One region of the Spirillospora sp. NPDC000708 genome, then DNA from elsewhere that is predicted to be linked to it. Evidence: riboswitches for the same ligand, from Rfam matches in the RefSeq annotation. Region 1 holds a riboswitch; each other region holds the start of a gene.
The links. A riboswitch is a leader RNA that binds a small molecule or an ion and turns the genes downstream of it on or off. The one in region 1 is predicted to bind thiamine pyrophosphate.
Positions count from the first base shown of each region.

Region 2: another riboswitch for thiamine pyrophosphate. It lies ahead of ABT299_RS49610 (purine-cytosine permease family protein); the one in region 1 lies ahead of thiC (phosphomethylpyrimidine synthase ThiC).
Region 3: another riboswitch for thiamine pyrophosphate. It lies ahead of thiO (glycine oxidase ThiO); the one in region 1 lies ahead of thiC (phosphomethylpyrimidine synthase ThiC).

Region 1 is NZ_JBEPCJ010000126.1:14,397-22,219, reverse strand. It holds gene gdhA (NADP-specific glutamate dehydrogenase) at 1-380, opposite strand, end outside; gene tsaA (tRNA (N6-threonylcarbamoyladenosine(37)-N6)-methyltransferase TrmO) at 458-880, opposite strand; TPP riboswitch at 971-1,084, shown strand; gene thiC (phosphomethylpyrimidine synthase ThiC) at 1,080-2,804, shown strand; gene ABT299_RS47800 (TetR/AcrR family transcriptional regulator) at 3,069-3,788, shown strand; gene ABT299_RS47795 (metallophosphoesterase family protein) at 3,793-4,629, opposite strand; gene ABT299_RS47790 (NAD(P)H-binding protein) at 4,763-5,647, opposite strand; gene ABT299_RS47785 (AraC family transcriptional regulator) at 5,739-6,680, shown strand; gene ABT299_RS47780 (alkaline phosphatase family protein) at 6,786-7,823, opposite strand, start outside.
Region 2 is NZ_JBEPCJ010000145.1:9,310-17,132, reverse strand. It holds gene ABT299_RS49630 (helix-turn-helix domain-containing protein) at 1-797, shown strand, start outside; gene ABT299_RS49625 (DUF397 domain-containing protein) at 787-999, shown strand; gene ABT299_RS49620 (SSI family serine proteinase inhibitor) at 1,075-1,536, opposite strand; gene ABT299_RS49615 (rhodanese-like domain-containing protein) at 1,586-1,918, shown strand; TPP riboswitch at 1,980-2,097, shown strand; gene ABT299_RS49610 (purine-cytosine permease family protein) at 2,090-3,460, shown strand; gene ABT299_RS49605 (sensor histidine kinase) at 3,637-5,520, shown strand; gene ABT299_RS49600 (ATP-binding protein) at 5,919-6,464, shown strand; gene ABT299_RS49595 (arginine deiminase) at 6,618-7,823, opposite strand, start outside.
Region 3 is NZ_JBEPCJ010000022.1:42,924-50,746, forward strand. It holds gene ABT299_RS17970 (deoxyribonuclease IV) at 1-748, opposite strand, end outside; gene pknB (Stk1 family PASTA domain-containing Ser/Thr kinase) at 792-2,732, opposite strand; gene ABT299_RS17980 (DMT family transporter) at 2,769-3,746, opposite strand; gene ABT299_RS17985 (thiazole synthase) at 3,907-4,704, opposite strand; gene thiS (sulfur carrier protein ThiS) at 4,708-4,908, opposite strand; gene thiO (glycine oxidase ThiO) at 4,974-6,098, opposite strand; TPP riboswitch at 6,089-6,202, opposite strand; gene ABT299_RS18000 (NAD(P)/FAD-dependent oxidoreductase) at 6,309-7,556, shown strand; gene ABT299_RS18005 (Rv2175c family DNA-binding protein) at 7,626-7,823, shown strand, end outside.

The sequences.
Region 1 (7,823 bases):
TTCTTGAAGATCTGCTCGAAGCCGAGGAACTTCACGATGCCGAGGTTCACCGACGGGTGGAAGCGCAGGCCGCCCTTGTACGGGCCGAGCGCGCTGTTGAACTCCACCCGGAAGCCGCGGTTGACGTGCACCGCGCCGGAGTCGTCGGTCCACGGCACCCGGAAGACGATCTGCCGCTCGGGCTCGACGAGCCGCTCCAGCACCCCCTGGCCGGCGAGCTCGGGGCGGGCGGCGACGGCCGGGCCGAGCGACTCCAGCACCTCGTGGACGGCCTGGTGGAACTCCGGCTCCCCCGGGTCGCGGACGAGGACGCGCTCGTAGGCCTTGTCCAGCACGGTGTGCGTGCCGGTCGCGTTCTGCGGCCGGGGGGAAACGGGCATGCCGGGTCCTTCCTCAGACGGTGATCATGCCTCTCCACTTTAGGCGGTGGTCTGGACCACCGCGGGGCACGGGCCGGTCAAAGGCCGGTATCCCCCGCGAGAACGGGCTTGACGTCCAGCACCGGCGTGCCGTCGAGCGCCTCCAGGCCGCGGACGCGCACGCGCCGCCCGGTGACCTGGAGGATCTCCACGGGGTGCAGGCCGATCGGGTTCGGGCGGGCCGGGGAGCGGGTGGCGAACACGCCGGTCTCGGGGTTGCGCGGGTCGTCGCGCGGCCGGGTCCGCAGCACGTCCCGCGGAGCCAGGTGCAGCCAGGTGAGCACGATGATCCGGTCGCCGTCGCCGAGCCCCTCCAGGGCCGCCTGGTACGACGGCTCGAAGACCAGCCACGCGTCGGGGGCGCCCTCCGTCCCCTGCTTGGGCGCCTCGGCGCGGTCGCTGAGGGGGGACGACACGTGGCCGACGGGTGTGAGGGCGAAGTCATCGCGGATGTTCTCCATGCCCTGATCCTCCCAGCCCGGTCGCGCGGGCGCGTTCTACCCCGGCGGCGGTGGTTGCGGCAACGGGGGTGCGCCGGGTTACCGTCGAGCACGACAGATCGCGGGGGCCCGGCGAACCGGGCTGAGATAGCGGCTGGGACGGCCGCTGACCGCATGAACCTGACCGGGTAATGCCGGCGTAGGGAGAGATCGAGTCGTCATGACCGAATCCGTGGTTCCAGCTGCCCGCAAGACCTACCTCCAGGGCTCCCGCCCGGGGGTGCGCGTTCCCATGCGGGAGGTCCCGCTGACCAACGGCGACGTCGTCGTCCTGTACGACACGTCCGGGCCGTACACCGACCCCGACCACGAGACCGACGTCCGCAAGGGGCTGCCCGCGCTGCGGGAGGCGTGGATCGCCGAGCGCGGCGACACCGAGCCGTACGACGGGCGGGCGGCCCGCCCCGAGGACGACGGGCGCCGCTCCGCGCCCGCGGCCGACGGGCCGCTCGCCCGCCGCCCGCGCCGGGCGAGCGGCGGCGCGGTGACCCAGCGCGCCTACGCGCGGCGCGGGGAGATCACCGCCGAGATGGAGTTCGCGGCGCTGCGCGAGGGCGTGGCGCCGGAGTTCGTCCGCGACGAGCTGGCGGCGGGCCGGGCGGTGCTGCCCGCCAACGTCAACCATCCGGAGATCGAGCCGATGGTCATCGGCCGGAGCTTTCTGGTGAAGGTGAACGCCAACATCGGCAACTCGGCGGTGGCGTCCTCGATCGAGGACGAGGTCGAGAAGATGACGTGGGCGACCCGCTGGGGCGCCGACACGATCATGGACCTGTCGACGGGCCGGGACATCCACACCACCCGCGAGTGGATCCTGCGCAACTCGCCGGTGCCGGTCGGGACCGTCCCGCTGTACCAGGCGGTGGAGAAGGTCGGCGGCGACCCGGCGGAGCTGACCTGGGACGTCTTCCGCGACACCGTGATCGAGCAGGCCGAGCAGGGCGTCGACTACATGACCGTGCACGCGGGCGTGCTGCTGCGGTACGTGCCGCTGACGGCGCGGCGGAAGACCGGCATCGTCTCGCGCGGCGGGTCGATCATGGCGGCGTGGTGCCTGGCGCACCACGAGGAGAACTTCCTCTACACCCGCTTCCGCGAGCTGTGCGAGATCTTCGCGGCCTACGACGTCACCTGGTCGCTCGGCGACGGGCTGCGGCCCGGCTGCATCGCGGACGCCAACGACGAGGCGCAGTTCGCGGAGCTGCGCACGCAGGGCGAGCTCACCCGGATCGCCGCCGAGTTCGACAATCAGGTGATGAACGAGGGCCCGGGCCACGTCCCGATGCACAAGATCAAGGAGAACGTGGACCTGCAGCAGGAGTGGTGCGACGGCGCGCCGTTCTACACGCTGGGGCCGCTGACCACCGACATCGCGCCGGGCTACGACCACATCACCTCGGCGATCGGCGCCGCGATGATCGGCTGGCACGGGACCGCGATGCTCTGCTACGTCACGCCGAAGGAGCACCTCGGGCTGCCGGACCGCGACGACGTCAAGGCCGGCGTGATCGCCTACAAGATCGCGGCGCACGCCGCCGACCTGGCCAAGGGGCATCCGGGCGCGCAGGCGTGGGACGACGCGCTGTCGGACGCGCGGTTCGACTTCCGCTGGGAGGACCAGTTCGACCTGTCGCTGGACCCGGACACCGCGCGGGCGTTCCATGACGCGACGCTCCCGGCGGCGCCGGCGAAGACCGCGCACTTCTGCTCGATGTGCGGGCCGCACTTCTGCTCGATGAAGATCACCCGGGACGTCCGCCGGTACGCCGGCGAGCACGGTCTGGCCGAGGAGGAGGCGCTCGCCGCCGGGATGCGGGAGAAGGCCGGGGAGTTCCGCGCCGGAGGCGGGCGCGTGTACCTGCCGCTGGCGCCCGGCGGTTCCTGACCGGGGACCGGGCCGGGAGACCGGTCACCGGCGCCCTCGGTGAGGGCGGCCCCCTTCTTTCACCGGAGCCCGCCGCGGACCGCGTGCCGCGGCGGGCTCCGGCCGCTCGGATCCCCCCTCGCGGGACCCCGGCCGGGCGGACACGGCCGCCTGCCCGGGGTGGCGCGGCGCGCTGCGACTAGACTTCAGGGAACGTTCCAACACCGCGGACCGTCCCCCTGCACGCCGCGGTCGCGCACGCGTCAGGAAGGACCGGGGACCCAGGTGACCAGCGACGACACGCCGCGCACCCGTGCGCCGCGCGCGGACGTCCGCCGCAACCGCGCCCGGCTGCTCGCCGCCGCGCGCGAGATGTTCCTGCGCGACGGCGCGGGCGCCTCGCTGGAGGGCGTCGCCCGCCTGGCGGGCGTCGGCGTCGGGACGCTCTACCGCCACTTCCCCACCCGGCAGGACCTCCTGGAGGCACTGCTCGCCGACGCCTACGACGCGCTCGCGGAGCGGGGCCGCGAGCTGCTGGAGTCGCCGGAGCCGGGGCGGGCGCTCCTCGCGTGGCTGGACGACTTCGTCGCCGCCGTGTCGGTGTTCCGGGGGACGGCCCCGTCCGTCCTGGTCTCCTTGCGCGGCGAGCGCTGCGAGGCCTTCCGGTCGTGCCGCGCCATGCGGGACGCGGGCGCTGCGCTGTTCGCGCGCGCGCAGGAGTACGGCGAGGCGCCCGCCGGGGCCGCGTTCCTGGACGTGCTGAAGCTCGCGGGCGGGATCGCGATGGCCGGCGAGCGGGAACCCGGCGCCGCCGGGCGGCTGCTCTCCCTCGCCGCGTCCGGCATCGCCCCCGGCGCCGCGCACGGCGAGAGCGGTGCCGCGCACGGCGAGAGCGGTGCCGCGCACGGCGAGAGCGGTGCCGCGCACGGCGAGAGCGGTGCCGCGCACGGCGAGAGCGGCGCCGCGCACGGCGGGTCGGGCGGCGCGCCGGACCCGTCCGGCTGAGGCGTCAGGTCTCGGCGTGGACGGGGAGGACGCGGCGCGGCCCCTCCGGCCCGCCGCCCTTAGCGCGCCATTCGCGCGGGTAGCCGACCGACACCTCGATGTGCGGCACGCCGTCCGTCCAGATCGTCCGGGGGATGTGCAGGTGGCCGTACACGACGGCGACGGCGCCGAACCGGGAGTGCCATGACTCCGTGCGCTCGGTGCCGCACCACTGCGCGAACTCCGGGTACCAGAGCACGCGGGTGGGTTCGCGGACGAGCGGCCAGTGGTTGACCAGCACGGTCCGGGTGCCGGGCGCGAGGGCCGCGAGCCGCTCCTCGGTGTAGGCGATCCGGGCGTCGCACCAGGCGTCCCGGGTGGGGTGCGGGTCCGGGTGCAGGTAGACCTCGTCGGTGCAGACGACGCCGGAGTCGTGCGCGATCTTCAGCGCCTCCTCCTTGGTGGACGCGCCGTCCGGCCGGAACGTGTAGTCGTACAGCAGGAAGAGCGGGGCGACCGTGACCGGGCCGTCCGCGCCGTCCCAGACCGGGTACGGGTCCTCGGGCGTGAGCACGCCGAGCCCGCGGCACATGTCGACGAGCCGCCGGTAGCGGGCCTCGCCGCGCAGGGCCACCGGGTCGTCCTTGACCGTCCAGAGCTCGTGGTTGCCGGGGACCCACAGGACGCGGTCCCACCGCCCGGCCAGCACGCCGAGCGCCCACTCGACGTCGGCGAACCGCTCCGCGACGTCGCCCGCCACGATCAGCCAGTCGCCCGGCGCCGCGGGCTCCAGCGCCTCGACGAAGGCGCGGTTCTCGGGGAACCCGACGTGCAGGTCGCTGATCGCGTACACACCGCTCATGCCGTGATCGTAAGCGCAAACCGGTCGCGGCCCGCGCCCTGCGGGCGGGCGCGGGCCGCGGCCGGGGCGGGGATCGCCGTGATCGGCCGTGCTTCCTCCAGGTCAGCCGCTCGGCGCGGCGGACGGGGCGGGTTCAGGCGTTCCAGATGCCGGTGGCGGCGGTCTCGCGGGCGTAGTCGGCGAAGTCGCGGGCCTCGCGGCCGAGGGCGCGGCGGACGCCGTCGGCGGGTTCGGCGTTGCGGCCGTCCAGCACGGTGGTGAACAGGTACGTCAGCAGGCCGGCGACCTCGCCGGGGAGGCCGTGCTCCTTGAGCGCCGCCGCGTAGTCGTCCGCGCCGACCCGCACGTAGGCGATCTCGCGTCCGGCGGCGCGGCCGATCTCGGCGACCGCGTCGGCGAAGGTCAGCGCGCGCGGCCCGGTGACCTCGTAGACCTCGCCGGCGTGCCCGGCGCGGGTGAGGGCGGCGACGGCCACGTCCGCGATGTCGTCGGCGTCGGCGAACGGCTCGGGCACGTCGCCGGCGGGCAGGACGACCTCGCCGGCCCGGACCGGGTCGAGCAGGTAGTCCTCGCTGAAGTTCTGGGCGAACCACGCGGCCCGCACGATCGTCCATTCCAGGCCGCAGTCGCGGACGACGCGCTCGCACGCCCGCGCCTCCTCCTCGCCGCGCCCGGACAGCAGCACGACCCGGCGCACCCCGGCGGCCGCCGCCGCGGCGGTGAAGGCACCGATCGCCTCGGGCGCGCCGGGCGCGGCGAGGTCCGGGTAGTAGGACAGGTAGACCGACTCGACGTCCCGCAGGACCGGCGCCCAGGTCGTCCCGTCCGTCCAGTCGAAGCCGGGGACCGCCGACCGCGAGCCCATCCGGACCGGGACGTCCAGGGACTCCAGCCGCTCGACGACCCGCCGCCCGGTCTTCCCGGTCCCGCCGAGCACGAGGACGAGCCCGGTCTCCAGGGCGTTCCCGCCGATGTTCCCGCTGGTGTTCTCGCTGATGTTCCCGCTGGTGTTCGTCATGTCCTGGAGTCAACCGCCGGGCGCGCCCGTCCGACATCGTTGAGACGCTCGGCTCCATGCGCGAGCGTCCACAGCCCTTACGCTGAGCGGCATGGACGCCCTGACCGACCTTCTCGACGGCCCCCGCGCGCACGGAGCGTTCATGATCCGCTCGACGCTGAACCCGCCGTGGTCGATGCGGATCCAGGACGAGGCGCCGCTGACGCTGGTGGCCATGGTCCGCGACGAGGCCTGGGTGCTCCCGGACGAGGGCGCGCCCGTGCACGTCCGCCCCGGCGACCTGGTCATCTGCCGCGGTCCGGACCCGTACGTCGTCGCGGACGACCCGTCCACCGAACCGCAGATCGTCATCCACCCGGGCCAGCGCTGCACCACCCCGGACGGGACGAGCCTGTCGGAGGCGATGGACCTCGGCGTGCGCGCCTGGGGCACCGACCCGGACGGCAGGGCGGTGATGCTCGTCGGCACCTACGAGACGCGCGGCGCGGTCACGCAGCGGCTGCTGGCCGCGCTGCCGCCGCTGGCGGTCGTGCGCGGCGACACCTGGCGGTCGCCGCTGGTGGGGCTGCTCGACGAGGAGATCGTCAAGGACGAGCCCGGCCAGGAGGTCGTGCTCGACCGGCTGCTGGACCTGCTGCTGATCCAGACGCTGCGCGCGTGGTTCTCCCGCCCGGAGGCCGAGCAGCCCGGCTGGTACCGGGCGCACGGCGACCCGGTCGTGGGGCCCGCGCTGCGGCTGCTGCACGACGACCTCGCGCACCCGTGGACGGTCGCGGACCTGGCCGCGAGGGTCGGCGCGTCGCGGGCGGCGCTCGCGCAACGCTTCGGCAGGCTGGTCGGCGAGCCGCCGATGGCGTACCTCACCGGCGTCCGGCTGGCGCAGGCCGCCGACCTGCTGCGCGAGAGCGACGCCACCCTCGACGCCGTGGCGCGCCGGGTCGGCTACGGGACCGCGTTCGCGCTCAGCACCGCGTTCAAGCGGGAGCACGGGATGAGCCCGCAGGAGTACCGCTCGGGCGCGGCGACCGCCTGACGCCCTCCCGCCGCGGGCCGCCTCGGCGGTCCGCTGCCCGAACGTGCGGCGGCCCGCCGGGATGGATACCGGCGGGCCGCACGCGGTGGACCGTGCCGGTCCGGATCAGCCGTCGGCGTCCGGCAACGGCAGGTAGCGGCCGGGCACCTCCGCCGGGGTGAGGATCTTCTTCTCACCCGGGTACGGCTTGGTGAACCCGTGGGTCAGGTACCACGTGTAGTGGTCCATCTGGTCGGGGTTGGCGCGGTCGGGCTGCGGGTTCTGGTCGTTCTGGTGCTGCTGCCGGTTCCAGGCGTCCCACAGGCTCGCGACGCCCCTCTCCCCCGCCGGCACCGCCGGGGTCGGCGACTGGGCGGGGGCGAGCGACGCCTTGGTGGTCGGGACGGGGTCTTCACCGCAGGCCGGCGGCGTCTTGAGCCCGTAGGTCAGCGGGACGCGGTTCTGCACGGCGGTGAACGGCGTGTAGTCGGGCCGCCCGGTGAACGCGGTGTACATCGGGGTGGCCGCGCTGTCCTTCTGGTTCATCGGGCGCACCCCGAGGATCTGCTCGATGGTGCGGACCACGGTGATCTGCGAGTAGTAGTGGCCGTCGACCTTGCCGTGGTTGGCGTAGGGGCTGATGACCTGCACCGGGCCGCGCGCCCCGTCGACGTGGTCGACACCGTCCTGGGTGTCGTCCTCGATGACGAAGATCGCGCTGCCCTTCCAGTACTTGCTGTGCGAGATGTGGTCGACGATCCGGCCCACCGCGAGGTCGTTGTCGGCGACCTGCGCGATCGGGTTCGGCGCGCCGCCGGTGTGGTCGCTGGACAGCCAGAACATGTTGAGGCTGCCCGGACCCTCCGCGTCGAAGTGCCGCTTCCAGATCTCGTAGCGGTAGATGTCCGGGATGTCGGTGTCGAACTTCGGGTAGTCGTGCGCCGTCACGTCGTTCAGCGACGGGATCGGGGAGGACGAGTCCGTCTTGATGGCCGTGTTCTGGCCGGTGTCCGCCATGGTCCTGGCGTCGCAGTAGAACTGCTGCCACGTCGCGCCGGACGGCTTCGTCTCGAACTGCAGGAACTCGCCGTAGTTCTTGACGCTGCCCCCTGCCGCCTGAACGCCGCTCCACAGCGTGCCGGAGCGCTGGTGGCCGAGCGCGTC
Region 2 (7,823 bases), on a different contig from region 1:
GCGAGCAAGCCGAGCTCACCCCCGAGACGGCTGCCGGGATCCTCGGCTGGAGCCGCACCAAGCTCGTCCGCATCGAGACCGCGAAGAACCTGCCGACGGTCCCTGACGTCGCGCACATCCTCGAGACCTACGGTGGTTCGGCCGCCGTCCGGGCCGCGCTCCTCCAGCTCGCCCGCGACATCCGCACACGGGGCTGGTGGACGTCCTACCACGACGTCCTGGCCGGCTCATACGCCGAGCTGGAGGACGCCGCCGACCGCATCCGCAGCTGGCAGACAGAGGTAGTGCCAGGGTTGCTCCAGACGCCCGAGTACGCGCGAGTCCTCATCGAGGGCGAGTTTCCTCGCGACCCGGCCGAGGTCGATCGTCGTTTGCAGGCGAGGATGACACGCCGGGCCCGGCTGGCCCGCACTGATGCGCCGACGTTCGAGGTTCTGCTGGCCGAGGAGGTGCTCCGGAGGCCGGTGGGCGGCCGGGAGGTGATGATCGGCCAGCTCGCCGCACTGCTGGAGGCAGGCCGGCGGGCGGGGACCACCGTCCGGGTCGTTCCTATGGCGATCGACTACCGTCCTGCCCTCGGGCTGGGGAGCATCGTGCTCTTCCAGTTCACCGCGCCGCTGGAGCTTGATACGGCCTATGTCGACACGATTGCAGGCGGTATGTACATCGAGGACATCGCTCAGGTCGCACGCTGTAGCGTGACGTTGGACCGCATAAGCGACGCGGCCCTGCCACTGAAGGAATCGGTGGATTTGATCGCCGCCATCCGGGAGGAGATCCAGTCCGATGACCGGTAGCGAAATCCCTGCCACGGCTGCGTGGCGCAAGTCGACGTACAGCGGCTCCGGCAACGATGCCTGTGTGGAGATCACCACGAGTGTGGCGGGGGTGGTCGGGGTGCGTGACTCGGTTGATCCTGGTGGGCCGGTGCTGGGGTTCGCGCCGTCGGCCTGGCGGGCCTTCACGGCCAGGATCAAGGACGGCGAACTCGCGCTTTGAGCGCTCGATGAGTTGCGGTGTGTTGGTCGGGGTGCCCTCAACGACACACCGCAACTCGACAGGGCCGGTGAGCCGTCAGCGGACCTTGGGGACGGGGCCGAAGACGGGGGCGATCTCGCTCCAGCGGTGCAGCTGGCAGCCGTCGTTGCGCTTGAAGGTCGTGTCGACGGGCTTGCCCTGCCAGGTGCCCTTCACCGTGGCGACCTCGGGGCCGCCGTAGATGTCGGTGCACATCCGGTCCTTGGGGACGGGCGCGAACGGGTCCTTGACCTTGGTGAGGGCGGCGCAGGCGTCGGCGGCCTTCGGGTGGTCGCCGCCGGCCGGGTCGCAGGTCAGCCTGTAGGTCGTGGCGGGAGCCTGGGCCGACGCCTTGACCTGGATGGTGAGGCTGTCGGCCGAGGGGCCCGAGGGCCGTACCGTGGTGGTGCCCGAGGGCCGCTCGGCGGGAAGGGTCTTGACGTGTTCGTCGCCGCAGGCGGCCAGTGAGAAGATCATGGCGAGCCCGGACGAGGCGAGGATGAGCGTCCGATACCGCATGCGTGATTCGACGCGGGGGGGCTTCGCGCGGTTCCATGGGGGTGTGATGATTTTCGGGGACGAGGTTCCGGCGGTGGTCGCCGCCGACGTTCCGCAGGGCGGTTACCTGCTCGACGTGCGCGAACAGAGCGAGTGGGACGCGGGGCACGCGCCCGACGCCGTCCACATTCCGATGGGGCAGCTGGGCGACCGGGCCGGGGAGATCCCGCGGGACCGCGAGATCTTCGTGATCTGCCGGTCGGGGGCGCGGTCGGCGCAGGTGACGGTGGCGCTGAACCAGGCGGGCTGGCTGGCGAAGAACGTGGACGGCGGGATGAAGGGCTGGGCCGAGGCGGGCCGCCCGATGGAGAACGGCGGGGACGGCGAGCCCTACGTGGCCTGACCGCCCTCCGGGAAATACGCCCCCTTTGTAGGGGTTGCGGGCGGTTGTACGATCGGTGCCGACCGATAACCGCGGGAGCTCGGGCCATGAGCCGGGCTGAGAGGGCGGCCTTCCTGGCGTCGCCGACCGCATGAACCTGTCCGGGTAATGCCGGCGTAGGGAGCGTGTCCCGTGACGTCCGACGTCGAGAAGACCCTCGCGCACGAGAGCCCGCGCAACGAGGTCCCGTACACCCTCGACGAGCCCGCCCCGAAGGTGCTCGGCTTCTGGGACCAGAGCGCGTTCTGGGCGAACCTCGGGGTCAGCCTGCTGGCCTTCTCCGGCGCCTACACCGTCCTCGCGCCCGATGCCGCCGGGACGCCGACGCTGGCGATCGCGGCGGGCATCGTCGCGATGATCGTCGGCACCGTGCTGGGCGGGCTGATGCTCGGCCTGGCCGCCGCGCCGGGCGCGCGGACGGGCCAGCCGGCGATGGTGCTGCTGCGCGGCCTGTTCGGCGCGCGGCTGTCGTACGTGCCGACGGTGCTGAACATCGCGCAGCTGATCGGCTGGGGCACGTTCGAGCTGATCGTGATCGCGGACGCGGCGCGCGAGCTGTGGGACGGGGTGCCCCGCTGGGGGTACGTCGTCGCGGCCGGGGTGCTCACGACCGTGCTGACGATCTGGCCGCTCGGGTCGGTGCGGCTGCTGCGCCGGTACGTGACGGTCGCGGTGATCGTCGCGCTCGCCTACTTCTACGTGCAGCTCGTCCGGCAGCCGCTGCCGGACCTGAACCACGGGTCGTGGCACGGGTTCTGGATCGGCGCGGACGCGGCGCTGGCGGTGTCGATCTCGTGGGTGCCGGTCGCCGCCGACTACACCCGGCACGCGAAGAGCGCGCGCGGGGCCTTCGGCGCGGCGTCGGTCGGGTACTCGGTCACCCAGATCGTCGCGTACGTGCTAGGGCTGCTGGCCCTGGCCCTCGTGGGCGGCGACACGGGCAAGGTGTTCGACCCGTTCCTGCACGTCGCGCTGGGCGCGGTGTTCTTCGCGGTGTTCGTGCTGCGGGAGGCCGACCAGTCGTTCGCGAACGTGTACTCCACCGCCGTGTCGATCCAGAACCTGGTGCCGCGCGCCGACCGCCGCGTCCTGTCGGTCGCGCTCGGCGCGGGGATCACCGTGCTGGCGCTGGTGCTGGACATCAACGACTACGCGGGCTTCCTGTCGCTGATCGGGTCGGTGTTCGTGCCGATGCTGGGCGTGCTCGCGGCGGACTTCTTCCTGGGCCGGGGCCGCGCCGGCGGCTGGGACGCGAGCCGCGCCGCGCCGTCCCGGTGGAGCATGATCGCGGCCTGGCTGGTCGGCATCGTCGCCTACCAGCTGATCAACTCCGGGACGATCGGCTGGTGGACGGACCTGTGGCAGCACGTGCGGGACGCGCTGCACTTCACCCCGCAGAGCTGGATGAGCGCGTCGCTGCTCTCCTTCCTCGTCGCGGGCGCCGCGACGCTCCTGATCGGCCGGACGGGCGCCGCCCGCCGGCCCGGTATTACCCGGCGGTAGGGTTGCCGGAGCCGCGCGCCGACGGATGCGCCGCGCCCCGCCGGAAAGGCACGACGGAGATGGCCGATCCCGAGGTCCCCGGGCCCCTGAAGTGGCGTTCCTCCCTTCGCGGGGGTCGCCTGGTGGGAACTTTTCGGCGCCGGTTGCCCGGCGCCGCACCGGGCTCCGGTGGCACGATGACAGGCGTGCAGCACGTCCACGACCCGATCGCGCGCGCCGTCATCGAGAGCGCCGCCGACGCGATCGTGGCCGTCGACCAGAAGCACCGCGTCACCGTGTGGAACCCGGCCGCCGAGCGGATGTTCGGCTGGAGCGCCGAGGAGATGGTCGGGCGCGTCCCGCCGATCGTCCCGGACGAGCTGAAGGCCGAGCACAACGCCGTCCAGGAGCGGCTGCTCACCCGGCGCGCCGGCGAGGGCGAGTCCGAGAAGGAGGGCGGGCAGATCTCGATCGCGACCCGCCGGTTCCACCGGGACGGCCGGCTGATCGACGTGCGGATCGACACGAGCCTGCTGAAGGACCCGGCCGGCACCCCGCTCGGCTGGGTCGGGGTGTACCACCCGGCGGAGGACGACGAGATCGTCCAGCACCACATGACGGAGCGGGCCCGGCTCGTCCGGCGGCTGAACGACATCGTCGCCGACCTGAACGCCGAGCTGGACCTCGCCGTCGTGCTCGACCGGATCACGACCGCGCTGATCGAGCTGACCGGCGCGGACGCGGGCGGGTTCGTCCGGATCGAGGGGCAGCGGCTGCGGCTGGTCAGCACGTCGGGGCTGCCCGAGCACCTGCGCGGGACGACCGCGGAGCTGCGCCCGAGCCTGGTCGGGGAGCTGCTGCGGTCCGGCAAGACGGTCAAGCTCGCGACCGGCGAGCAGCGGCTCGGCGACCTGGTCTGGTCCGAGCTGCCCGGCCTGCACACCGTCGCGCTCGGCCTGTCCTACCTGCAGAACCGCCCGTACGGGGCGCTGTACGCGCTGTTCTCCGGACGCAAGATCGGGCACACCGAGCTGGAGCTGCTGGAACTGCTCGCCGGGCACGCCGGCGTGGCGGTCGGCAACGCCGTCGCGTACGCGGAGGTCGTCCGGCAGCGGGCGCACGAGCGCGCGGTGATCGACTCCAGCGCGGACGGCATCGCGGTGCTCGACCACGACCTCGTCGTCCGGCAGTGGAACCCGGCCGCGCACGCCCTCACCGGGGTCCCGCCGGAGGACGCGATCGGCCGGCCGCTGCCGTTCGACATGCCCGCGCTCGGCGAGATGCTGACGTTCCCGCTGGAGTCGGGCGTCTGGCTGAACGTGCTGGCCGCGGAGATCGAGGAGACCGGCGAGCTGGTCGTCGACTTCCGCGACGTGACGGAGGCCAAGGCCCTGGAGGAGGCGAAGGACCTGTTCCTCGCCACCACCAGCCACGAGCTGCGCACCCCGATCACGGTCGTGCAGGGGTTCGCGTCGACGCTGGTCAACCGGTGGGACGAGCTGACCGACGCCGACCGCCGCGCCGCCGTCGCGACGATCGCCGAGCGCGCCCAGTCGCTCGGCCGGCTGGTGGAGCACCTGCTGCTCGGCTCCCGCGCGGGCGCCGACGAGCTGGCCGTGACGGTCGAGCCGTTCGACCTGACCCGGGTCCTGGAGGGCGTCGTCGCGGGGTTCCGGTCGCTGTCGCCGCTGCACCGGGTTGAGCTGGAGATCGAGCCGGGCCTGCCGCGCTGCCGGGGCGACGCGATGGCGACCGACATCGTGCTCGGGCAGCTGCTGGAGAACGCGTTCAAGTACAGCCCGGACGGCGGGACGGTCCGGGTCCGCGCGAAGGCCGGCCCGGCGGGGATCGCGGTGGCGGTCGAGGACGAGGGGATCGGCATCCGGCCGGGCGACCACGAGCGGATCTTCGAGCGGTTCGTGCAGGGCGAGGCGGGGGACCGGCGCCGGTTCGGCGGCATCGGGCTCGGGCTCTACATCGTGAAGCGGCTGACCGAGGCGCAGGGCGGGACGATCTCGGCGCACCCCGGCACGGGCGACAAGCCGGGCACCTGCATGCGGCTGGTCCTGCCGGCCGAATGACCGCCCGGTCGGTCACTTACCGTGAGGACAGCGCTCCGGCTGCGGCCGGGTGAGTCCGATGTGGCCCGCGGTTTGAGCGATCTTGGCCGGTGGCAGTGTTGCCCCGTGCGGGAAAGTACGGTGGCCACCGGGTGTGACGGACGAAACGCGCGCGCGAGGAGTAACCCGTCCTCCGGCTGGATAGATCCATGGATGGTCGCCGTAGGTGACGGGATCGCCGTCCCGCACCGGGCTCCGACGCCGCGTACGGGGGTGATCACCGTGACCGAACGGCCGGTGACTCGTTGTGCAGGTGGCAAACTGAATCGCTCAGGTTTCCGGCCCAGGCCATCAGGGCATTTCGGTCGTACCGGAAGAGCGGCGACGGGACTGGTCCGAGACAGCGGAACCACGGGGAGGTGAGGGCGTCGAGCGTCGTACTGCTGCCACACGCGCCGTCCAGCGTCGCGGTCGCCCGCAAGCGCCTCAGCTCCGAGCTGGCCGCCTCGGGGGTCTACGAGTCGGTCGTCGACGATGCCAGCGTCATCGTCAGCGAGCTGATCAGCAACGCCCTGCGGCACGCCAGGCCGCTGCCCTCCGGGCAGGTCCGGGTCTGCTGGCTGTGCCGGGGCGACGTCCTGGAACTGGAGGTCAGCGACGGGGGCGCGATGACCGAGCCGCGCCGCGGCCCGGGCACGCTGTCCTCGCTCGGCGGCCGCGGGCTCGGCATCGTCGAGGCCCTGTCGGAGGGCTGGGGCGTCCGGCACGAGGACGGCGCCACCACCGTGTGGGCCGTGCTGCGCACGCCGCGCTCGAACGGCGGTGAGGACGCGGTCTCGCCCGCGCACTCCGACACCGTCGTGCCCGACCTCGCCGACTTTCCGGACCTCATGGACGAACCGGACGAAGGCTTCTACAACGGAACGAGGAATGAGGTGGCCCCAAGTAGGGCATACCCCGCCTAGAAGGACCACTGCCGCACCTTGTATGGTCCTCAACAAGCTCGGGCGCTGTCGTGCCCCCGTCGACACCGCCCGAGCGTCCAACGTGGGAAAGGCCCCGGCATCGCCGGGGCCTTTCGTCGTCAGGGGGAGCCCCCCGTCACTGGGGCTCCGTCGTCAGGGGGCGTCGCGGAGGATCGGGCAGGACATGCAGCGCGGGCCGCCCCGCCCGGTGCCGAGCTCGCTGCCGCTGATCCGGATGACCTCGATCCCCGACGCCTCCAGCTGCGCGTTCGTCTCGATGTTGCGCTCGTACGCCACGCACAGCCGGGGCGCGACCGCGAGCGTGTTGTTCCCGTCGTCCCACTGCTCCCGCTCGGCGGTCACCGGATCCAGACCGGTGTCGATCACCTTCAGCCGGTCCAGGCCCATCGCGTCCGCCGCCGCCTCCAGGAACGGGCGCGGCTCCGCCACCCGCAGGTCGCCGTCGTCCAGCGTCACCGTGTACGCGGTCAGCGAGTGCGCGACCGGCGGGTACATGACCACGGTGTCGACGTCGACCATGGTGCACACCGTGTCCAGGTGCATGGTCGCCCGCTCCTGCGCGATCGGCACCGCCAGCACCGTGTGCGCCAGCCCCGCCCCGATCACCTGCCGGGCCAGCCGCTCCACGCCCGCCGGGGTCGTCCGCTCGCCCGTCCCGACCGCGATCACCCCCGGGCACAGCAGCAGGACGTCGCCGCCCTCCAGATGCTCCAGCGCCGGCGAGTACACCGGCTCCACACCGTCGAACCGCGGGTGGTGCGCGTAGATCAGCCCGGTGAGCTGCGCCTCCCTGCGCCGCGCCTCCATCGCCAGGCTCGTCACCGCCACCCGGTCGCCGATCCACGCGCTGTTGTCGCGGGTGAACAGCAGGCCGGGCAGCGGGTCCACGATGAAGTCGAGCCGGTCCATCAGCCGGTACACCAGGCCGTGTCCGGACTTCAGCTCCTCGTGCGCCAGTCCCGCGACCAGCGTCTGCGACAGGTCCTCCGGGTCGAGGTCGCGCAGGTACCCCTCCACGACGCGGCGCAGCTGGTCGCCGAGCCGCAGGTCGACGATCGCGTCCGCGATCGCCTGCTCCCGCGCCGCCTCGTACTCCAGCGCGTCCTGCAGCAGCTCGGTGACGTACAGCACCTCGACGCCGCGCTCCCGCAGCGCCTCCGCGAACGCGTCGTGCTCCTCCTGCGCGCGGCTCGCCCACGGGATCGCGTCGAACAGCAGCTTGTCGCTGTTGCGCGGCGTCAGCCGCTTCAGCTCCGCGCCCGGACGGTGCAGCAGGACCGTCCGCAGCCGCCCGACCTCGCTCGTCACCCGGTGCTCGTGCACGTCCGGTGCCGTCGT
Region 3 (7,823 bases), on a different contig from region 1:
GCCGGAAGAGGTCGGCGAAGGGCTGCTCGCCGATCCGCCCCGCGCCGATGTTCTCGTGCCGGTCCTTGGCGGAGCCGCAGGCGTCCTTGGAGTCGTTGGCGTGGACGAGCTTGAGGCGGCCCTCGCCGACGGTGGCGACCAGGGCGTCCATGGTGTCCTTGACGCCGCCGGGCGCGGCGAGGTCGTGGCCCGCGGCGAACGCGTGGCAGGTGTCGAAGCAGACGCCGAGCTTCGGGTGGTGGTCGAGGCGGTCGAAGAACGCGCCGAGGTCCTGGACCTTGGCGCACAGCATCTTGCCCTGGCCCGCCATCGGCTCCAGGAGGAGGTCGGGGCCGTCCTCGGGGATCTCCTCCAGCAGCGGCAGCACGTGCTCGCGGACCTGCGCCATGGCCGCGTCGTAGCTCTGGCTGACGGCGGAGCCGGTGTGGACGACCACGCCGCGGGCGCCGATCGCGCGGCCGCGGACGAGGGAGTGCCGGACGGTCGCGATCGACTTGGCGAGGGTCTCCTCGCTGGGCGAGCCGAAGTTGACCAGGTAGGGGGCGTGCACGTAGACGGCGACGTCGGTGCGCGCCAGGAGCTTGGCGTCCTCGGCGGGCCTGCCCTCGGGCAGCGCCCACCCGCGCGGGTTGGCGACGAAGACCTGGATCGCCTCGGCGCCGATCTCGGCGGCGTACTTCAGGCCGCCGGTGGCGAGCCCGCCGGCCACGGGAACGTGCGCCCCGATGGGGCTCTGCGGTGCGGTCATAGGCCGTTCAGCCTAGCCGCCGGATCCGACCGTCCGGACCCGGTCAGGGGCCCTTGACCAGGGTGATGGTGGAGCCGCGCGGGGCCTCGCCGCTGTTCGGGCTCTGGAACCGGACGGTGTTCCCGCCGAACCCGGTGACATTGACGTTGAAGCCGGAGTCCCGGAGGGCCTTCCTGGCGTCGGCGACGCTGCGGCCGGTCATGTTGGGGACGGGGATGTTCTGCTGGGGGTCGCCGTCGTTGCAGCCGAAGTGGATGGGGCCCGCGTCCACGATGCAGTCGCGCTTGTTGACGACGATGGTGACGTCGTCGCCGCTCGACACGCCGGTGCCCTCCGCCGGGTCCTGGCTGACCACGGTGTTCGCGGGCTTACCGTCGACCTTCTTCTTCTCCACGGTGACGTTCAGGCCCATGGAGCGCAGCTGGTTGGCGGCGGTGTCGCCGTCGGTGCCGACGACGTTCGGCATGGACATGCCGCTGCTGACGATGATGTCGACCGGCTTGTCGGGGGACTGCTTCTCGCCCGCGTCCGGGTCGGTGCCGACGACCTTGTCCTTGCCGACCCGCTGCGACGGGGTCGTGCTGGTCCTGCCGATCGTGAAGCCCTTGTTCTGCAGGGTCCGCTTCGCGTCGTCGAGGGACTTGCCGGACACGTCCGGGACCTCGCGGGGGGTGATGCCCTTCGACGGGGTCAGCGTGACGGTCTGGCCCTTGGCGATGCGGGCGCCGGCGGGCGGGTCGCTCTTGGCGACCATGCCCTTGTGGACGTGGTCGTCGTACACGGCGGTGGCGACGCGGACGTCCAGCCCGGCGTGGTCGAGCTCGCGCTGGGCGTCCGCGACCTTCATCCCGATGATCTGGGAGGGGATGTGGTCGTACTGGCCGGACGTCTGGTACCAGACGGCCCAGCCGAGGACCACGGCGGCGATGGCGCCGATGGCGATCAGCACGTACTTGCCGGTGAGCGCGCCGAGCGCCCGGTCGGCGCGGGAGCGCGGCGCGTACCCGGAGGGGAGGGTCTCGGGCGCGCTCCTCGGGTCGAGGACGGCGGTGTGCCCCTGCGGCGGGGCGGCGGGCGGTGTCTCCAGCACGCTGGTGGCGGTGCGGGACGCCTCCTCCATGCGGCGGTCGAAGTCGCGCGGCAGGCCGCCGAAGACCTCGGCGACCTCCGCCAGGTACTGGTTGGCGTCCTGGGGGCGGCGGGCCGGGTCGTGGCTGGTGGCGTCGGTGACCAGCTCGTCCACCCGCTGCGGGATGCCGGGCACGACGCTGGACGGCGGCGGGACGACCTCGTTGACGTGCTTGTAGGCGACGGCGAGGGGCGTGTCGGCCTGGTGGGGGAGCCGGCCGGTGAGCAGCTCGAACAGCATGATCCCGGCGGCGTAGACGTCGGAGCGGACGTCGGCGGTGCCCTGCAGCACCTGCTCGGGCGCGAGGTAGCCGACCGTGCCGATGATCATGCCGGTCTTGGTCATCTTGCTCGCGCTCTCCGCGCGGGCGAGGCCGAAGTCGGCGACCTTGATGGTGCCGTCCTCGCAGATCAGCACGTTCTCCGGCTTGACGTCGCGGTGCACGAGGCCGGCCCGGTGCGCGGCGCCGAGCGCCGCGAGGACGGGCTGCATGATCTCCAGGGCGGCGCGCGGGCCGAGCCGGCCGAGCTCGGTGAGCGCGTCGCGCAGCGTCCGGCCCGGGACGTACTCCATCACCAGGAAGACGTGCTCGCCGTCGGAGCGCTGGTCGTACACGGCGACGACGTTGGGGTGCGAGAGCGCCGCGGCGGCCTTGGCCTCGCCGATGAAGCGGGCGACGAAGTCCTCGTCGGAGGCGAGCCCGGCGTGCATCACCTTGATCGCGATCGTGCGGTCCAGCCGGAGGTCGCGGGCCACGTACACGGTGGCCATGCCGCCGCGCGCGATCCGGGACTCAATGCGGTAGCGCCCGTCGAGCACCTGCCCGACGAGTGGATCTGCAACCGACGTGTCCATCGAGGCGAGTTTACGGGCGAATGACGGATGTTCTCATCAGTCGTGAGTATGAGCATCGATGAGCCGCGGGTCGGACGCGGGCGCGGGCGGGTCCGCCGCGGCGGCGGCCGGGCGGCCGCGGCGCAGGCCGCGGGTGCTGCGGGAGACGGCGACGCCGGCGAGGCACAGGGCGCCGCCGCCGAGCGTGATCAGGCCGGGGACCTCGTCGAGGAACAGCCACGACATCGCGACCACGAGCGCGGGCGCGGCGTAGGTGGTGGCGCCCATCTTCCCGGCGGACGTCCGGGCCAGCGCGTAGCCCCAGGTGGTGAAGGCGATCGCGGTCGGGAAGACGCCGAGGTACACCATGTTCAGGGTGGCGGCGGCCGGGGCGTCGGCGGCCTGCGAGACCAGCTGCGGCGCGAACGGCAGGCAGACGACCGCGCCGATCGCGCAGGCCCAGGTGGTGAACTGCAGCGGCGTCGCGTGCCGCAGCGCCGGCTTCTGGCTGACGACGCCGAACGCGTACGTCACGGCGGCGACGAGGCACAGCAGCACGCCGCCGACCGACGCGCCCCCGTCGCCCGACATCGACAGCCCGACGATCGCGGCGCCCGCGAACGACACCGCCATGCCGGCCAGCAGCCGCGGCGCGAAGCCCTCCTTCAGCAGCCAGCCGCCGAGCAGCGCGATGAGGATCGGGCCGATGTTGACCACGAGGGCCGCCGTGCCGGCGTCCACGAGGCGCTCGCCCCAGTTCAGCGCGACCATGTAGGCGCCGAACCACAGCACGCCCGCCGCGGCGATGCCGGGCCAGGCGCCCCTCGGCGGCAGGCCCTCGCGGCGGACCAGGCAGATGACGGCGAGCACGACGGTCCCGGAGAGGAGCCGGCCGAGGGCCAGCGCGCCGGGGCCGTACTCCGCGCCTGCGCTGCGGATCGCGACGAACGCCGAGGCCCACAGCACGACCGTGACGGCCGCCGCGGCGACGGCGAGCCGGTCGACGCCCGTTCGCCGGGCACTGCCCTGTTGCATGTGACGCACCTTAGGTTCGGGACGCTTCCATGAACACCGAAGGGTGCGGCGCGGTTGCGGGCGGCCCGTCCGGTGGACGCCCTCCAGTCTGTGGACGTCCACCGTTCAGGTCCAGCGAATATTTCTACATCCGAAGCTTTAGCTCGGCTTCAATGAGCTCTCAGGACGACGCGAGGCCCTCGAACGGCGAGGACGCCTGGGCGTAGCGGCGCTTGGGGATACGGCCCGCGAGCCGGGCGAGCCGCCCGGCCTCGACGGCGTGCCGCATCGCCGCGGCCATCCGGGCGGGCGACTGCGCGCGGGTGACGGCGGTCGCCAGCAGCACCGCGTCGCAGCCGAGCTCCATCGCCAGCGCGGCGTCGGACGCGGTGCCGAGCCCCGCGTCCAGGATCACCGGGACCTCCGCCCGCTCGACGATCAGCTCGATGTTGTGCGGGTTGCGGATGCCGAGCCCCGACCCGATCGGCGAGCCCAGCGGCATCACCGCCGCGCAGCCGAGCTGCTCCAGCCGGTGCGCGAGCACGGGGTCGTCGTTGGTGTAGGGCAGGACGGCGAAGCCGTCGTCGACGAGCTGCTCGGCGGCCTCCACCAGCTCGATCGGGTCCGGCAGCAGCGTCCGCTCGTCCGCGATCACCTCCAGCTTGACCCAGTTCGTGCCGAGCGCCTCGCGCGCCATCTTCGCGGTCAGCACGGCCTCGCCCGCGGTGAAGCAGCCCGCGGTGTTCGGCAGCACCCGGATGCCGCACTCGCCCAGGACGTCCAGCACCGAGCCGCGCGCCGACGGGTCCACCCGCCGCATCGCGACCGTGGTGAGCGCCGTCCCCGACGCGGTCAGCGCCTCGCGCAGCACGTGCATGCTCGGCGCCCCGCCGGTGCCCATGATCAGCCGGGAGCCGATCTCCTCGCCGGCGATCACCAGGGCGTCGGCGGCGGCGTCGTTCGTCGTGTCCCGTGTCACCGGTCAGCCTCCCTGCACCGCGGTCAGCACCTCGAGGCGGTCCGCCTCGCGCAGCGTCGTCGCCTCCCACGCCGAGCGCCGGACGACCTCGTCGTTCAGCGCGGCCGCCACGCCGGACGCGGCGGTGGTGACGGCCGCGACCGCCTGCGCCACGGACGCGCCGTCCGGCAGCTCGCGCGGCTCTCCGTTCACGATGATCCTCATCACTGCACGACCTTCATCACTGCACGACCTTCGTCACTGCGGCCCGCATCACTGCGCGGCCTTCCTCACTGCGGTCCGGGGGAGAAGCGGGCGGGGGAGAACGGGGCGGCCACCTCGGGCACGGGGCCGTCCAGCAGCATCGCCGCGAGGGCGTCGGCGCTGACCGGCGCCAGCAGGATGCCGTTGCGGAAGTGGCCGGTGCCGAGGTAGAGGCCGGGCAGCGCGGTGGGGCCCATCAGCGGGGCGTTGTCCGGGGAACCGGGCCGCAGGCCCGCGGTGACCTCGGCGAACTCCAGCTCGGTGAGGCCGGGCAGCAGCTCGCGGGCGTCCCGCAGCAGCTCCCAGAGGCCGCCCGCGGTGACCCGCGTGTCGAAGCCCAGCTCCTCCTGCGTGGCGCCGATGACGATCTCGCCGTCCGCGCGCGGCACCAGGTAGACCGACGAGCCCTTCACCAGGCCGCGGGTGGTGCGCCGCAGGAACGGCACCGGCGTGCGGAGCCTGATCACCTGGCCCTTGACGGGGCGGACGGGTGGAACGGTCCCGGCGGGCAGGCCCGCCAGGTCGCCCGACCAGGGCCCGGCGGCCAGCAGCACCCGGTCCGCGCGGATCTCGGCGCCGTCGTCCAGCCGGACCCCGGCGGCCGCGTCGCGCTCGACCAGCAGGCCCTCCGCGCGCCGCCGCACCAGCCGGACGCCCAGCCGCTCGCCCGCCGCCAGCAGCGCCGGGGCGAGCCGGCGCGGGTCGACCGAGCCGTCCTCGGGCGCGAGCAGGCCGCCGCGCACCCCGGGCGCCAGCATCGGCTCGGCCCTGCGGCACTCGCGGCCGGTGAGGGCCTCGACGGGGATGCCGAGGCTCTCCTGGAAGGCGCGCAGGTCGTCCAGGAGCTTCAGGTCGTCGGCGTCGAACGCGACCTGGAGCGTCCCGTCGTCGCGGTAGCCGGTGTCCAGGCCGGTGGCCTCGGCCAGCTCGGCGGCGAACGCGCCGTAGCGGTCGCGGGAGGCGAGGCCGAGCCGCAGCAGCGGCTCCTCGCCGTAGCTCAGCTCGCTGACGGGGGTCAGCATGCCCGCGGCGACCGACGAGGCGCCGCTCGCGGGCGCCGGGTCGACCAGGGTGACGGCGGCGCCGCCCTGCGCGGCCCGCCAGGCGGTGGCCAGGCCGATGACCCCGGCCCCGATGATCACGATCCGCAATGCGCGCTCCCTTCGCCGGCATGATCCGGATCAGGTCGTGGCGGTCGGCGGCCCGCTCAGCCGCCCTCTCAGCCCGGTCGCACCGGACTCCCGCGCTCTGTTGTGTTGTGCACGTGCCGCTATGCCCCACCATACGGCCAACACCCCGAATGCACCTGTCTGGACACCCGTCCAAAAGCGCTCCGGCGGCCCCGGTTAGGGTGGGCGCCCATGAACAGGGTCATCGTCGTGGGCGGCGGGCTGGCGGGCGTGCGGGCCGCCGAGGCACTGAGGAGCAAGGGGTACGAGGGCGAGCTGACCCTCGTCTCGGCGGAGCGGCACATGCCGTACGACCGGCCGCCGCTGTCCAAGGCGGTGCTGGCGGGCGACTCCGACGACACCACCGTGGACGCCGACTGGGACGCGCTCCGCTGCGAGCTGCTGCTCGGCGAGCGCGCCACCGCGCTGCGCCTCGACGCGCCGGGCCGTGACGGCCGGGGCGGCGGCACCGTCGCGACCACCGCCGGCGACCTGCCCTTCGACGGCCTGGTCATCGCCACCGGCGCCGAGCCCGTCACGCTGCCCGGGGACGGCCGCCAGCACGTCCTGCGCACCATCGACGACTCCCGCGACCTGCGCGGACGCCTCACCGAGGGCGCCCGGATCGTGATCGTCGGCGCGGGCTGGATCGGCGCCGAGGTCGCCACCACCGCGGCGAAGAAGGGCTGCGCCGTCACCGTCGTCGAGGCCGCCGACACCCCGCTCGCGGTCGCGCTCGGCCAGGAGATCGGCGCGCTCACCATCCCCTGGTACGCCGAGGCGGGCGTCGAGCTGCGCACCGGCGTCAAGGTCGCCGCGGTCGAGCACGGCGGCCTCGCCCTCGCCGGCCCCGGCGGCGGCCCCGGCGGCGGCGAGCGGATCGCCGCCGACGAGGTCGTCGTCGGGATCGGCGTCCGGCCCGCGCTCGGCTGGCTGGAGGGCTCCGGCCTGCTGCTGGAGCGCGGCGTCGTCACCGACGGCTCGTTCCGGGCCGTGGCGGACGACGAGGCCGGCACCGTCCGCACCGACGTCGTCGCGGTCGGCGACTGCGCCGCATGGTGGTCGGACCGGTACGGCAGGCGGCTCCTCGTCGAGCACTGGGACACCGCCCTCAACGCCCCCGACGTCGCCGCGGCGGCCCTGCTCGGCCAGGACGCGGTCTACGACGCCGCCCCCTACTTCTGGTCCGAGCAGTTCGGCCGGATGGTGCAGTACGCCGGGCACCACGCGCGGTCCGAGCGGCTCGTCCACCGCGGCGACCCGTCCGGCCGCAAGTGGGCGGTGGCGTGGCTGACCGGCGACCGGCTCGACGCGATCCTGACCGTGGACAGCCCGCGCGACCTGGTGCAGGCCAGGCGGGTGATCGCGGCCGGGACGCCGGTGGATCCGGAGGCGATCGCGGACCCGGACGTGCCCGTCCGCCAGGCCGTTCGCCGGTAGCGGAACCCGACCGCCGGTAACGGCGGCCGGGTGGGTTTGAGGCTTCCGAAGGCGTGGTAGCAAGGGGGCGTGACCCAGACGCACGCAACCGTTGACAGCGCACTGGACCCCCGCACCGACGCCCTCGCCGGCGACTGGCTCTCCCTCCGGGAGGCGGCGGAGCGGCTCGGCATCAAGACCAGCCGGATCAAGCAGCTCATCAGCGAGCGCAAGCTGCTGTCGGTCCGCCGCGACGGCGAGCCGATGGTGCCGGCGGCGTTCATCCGG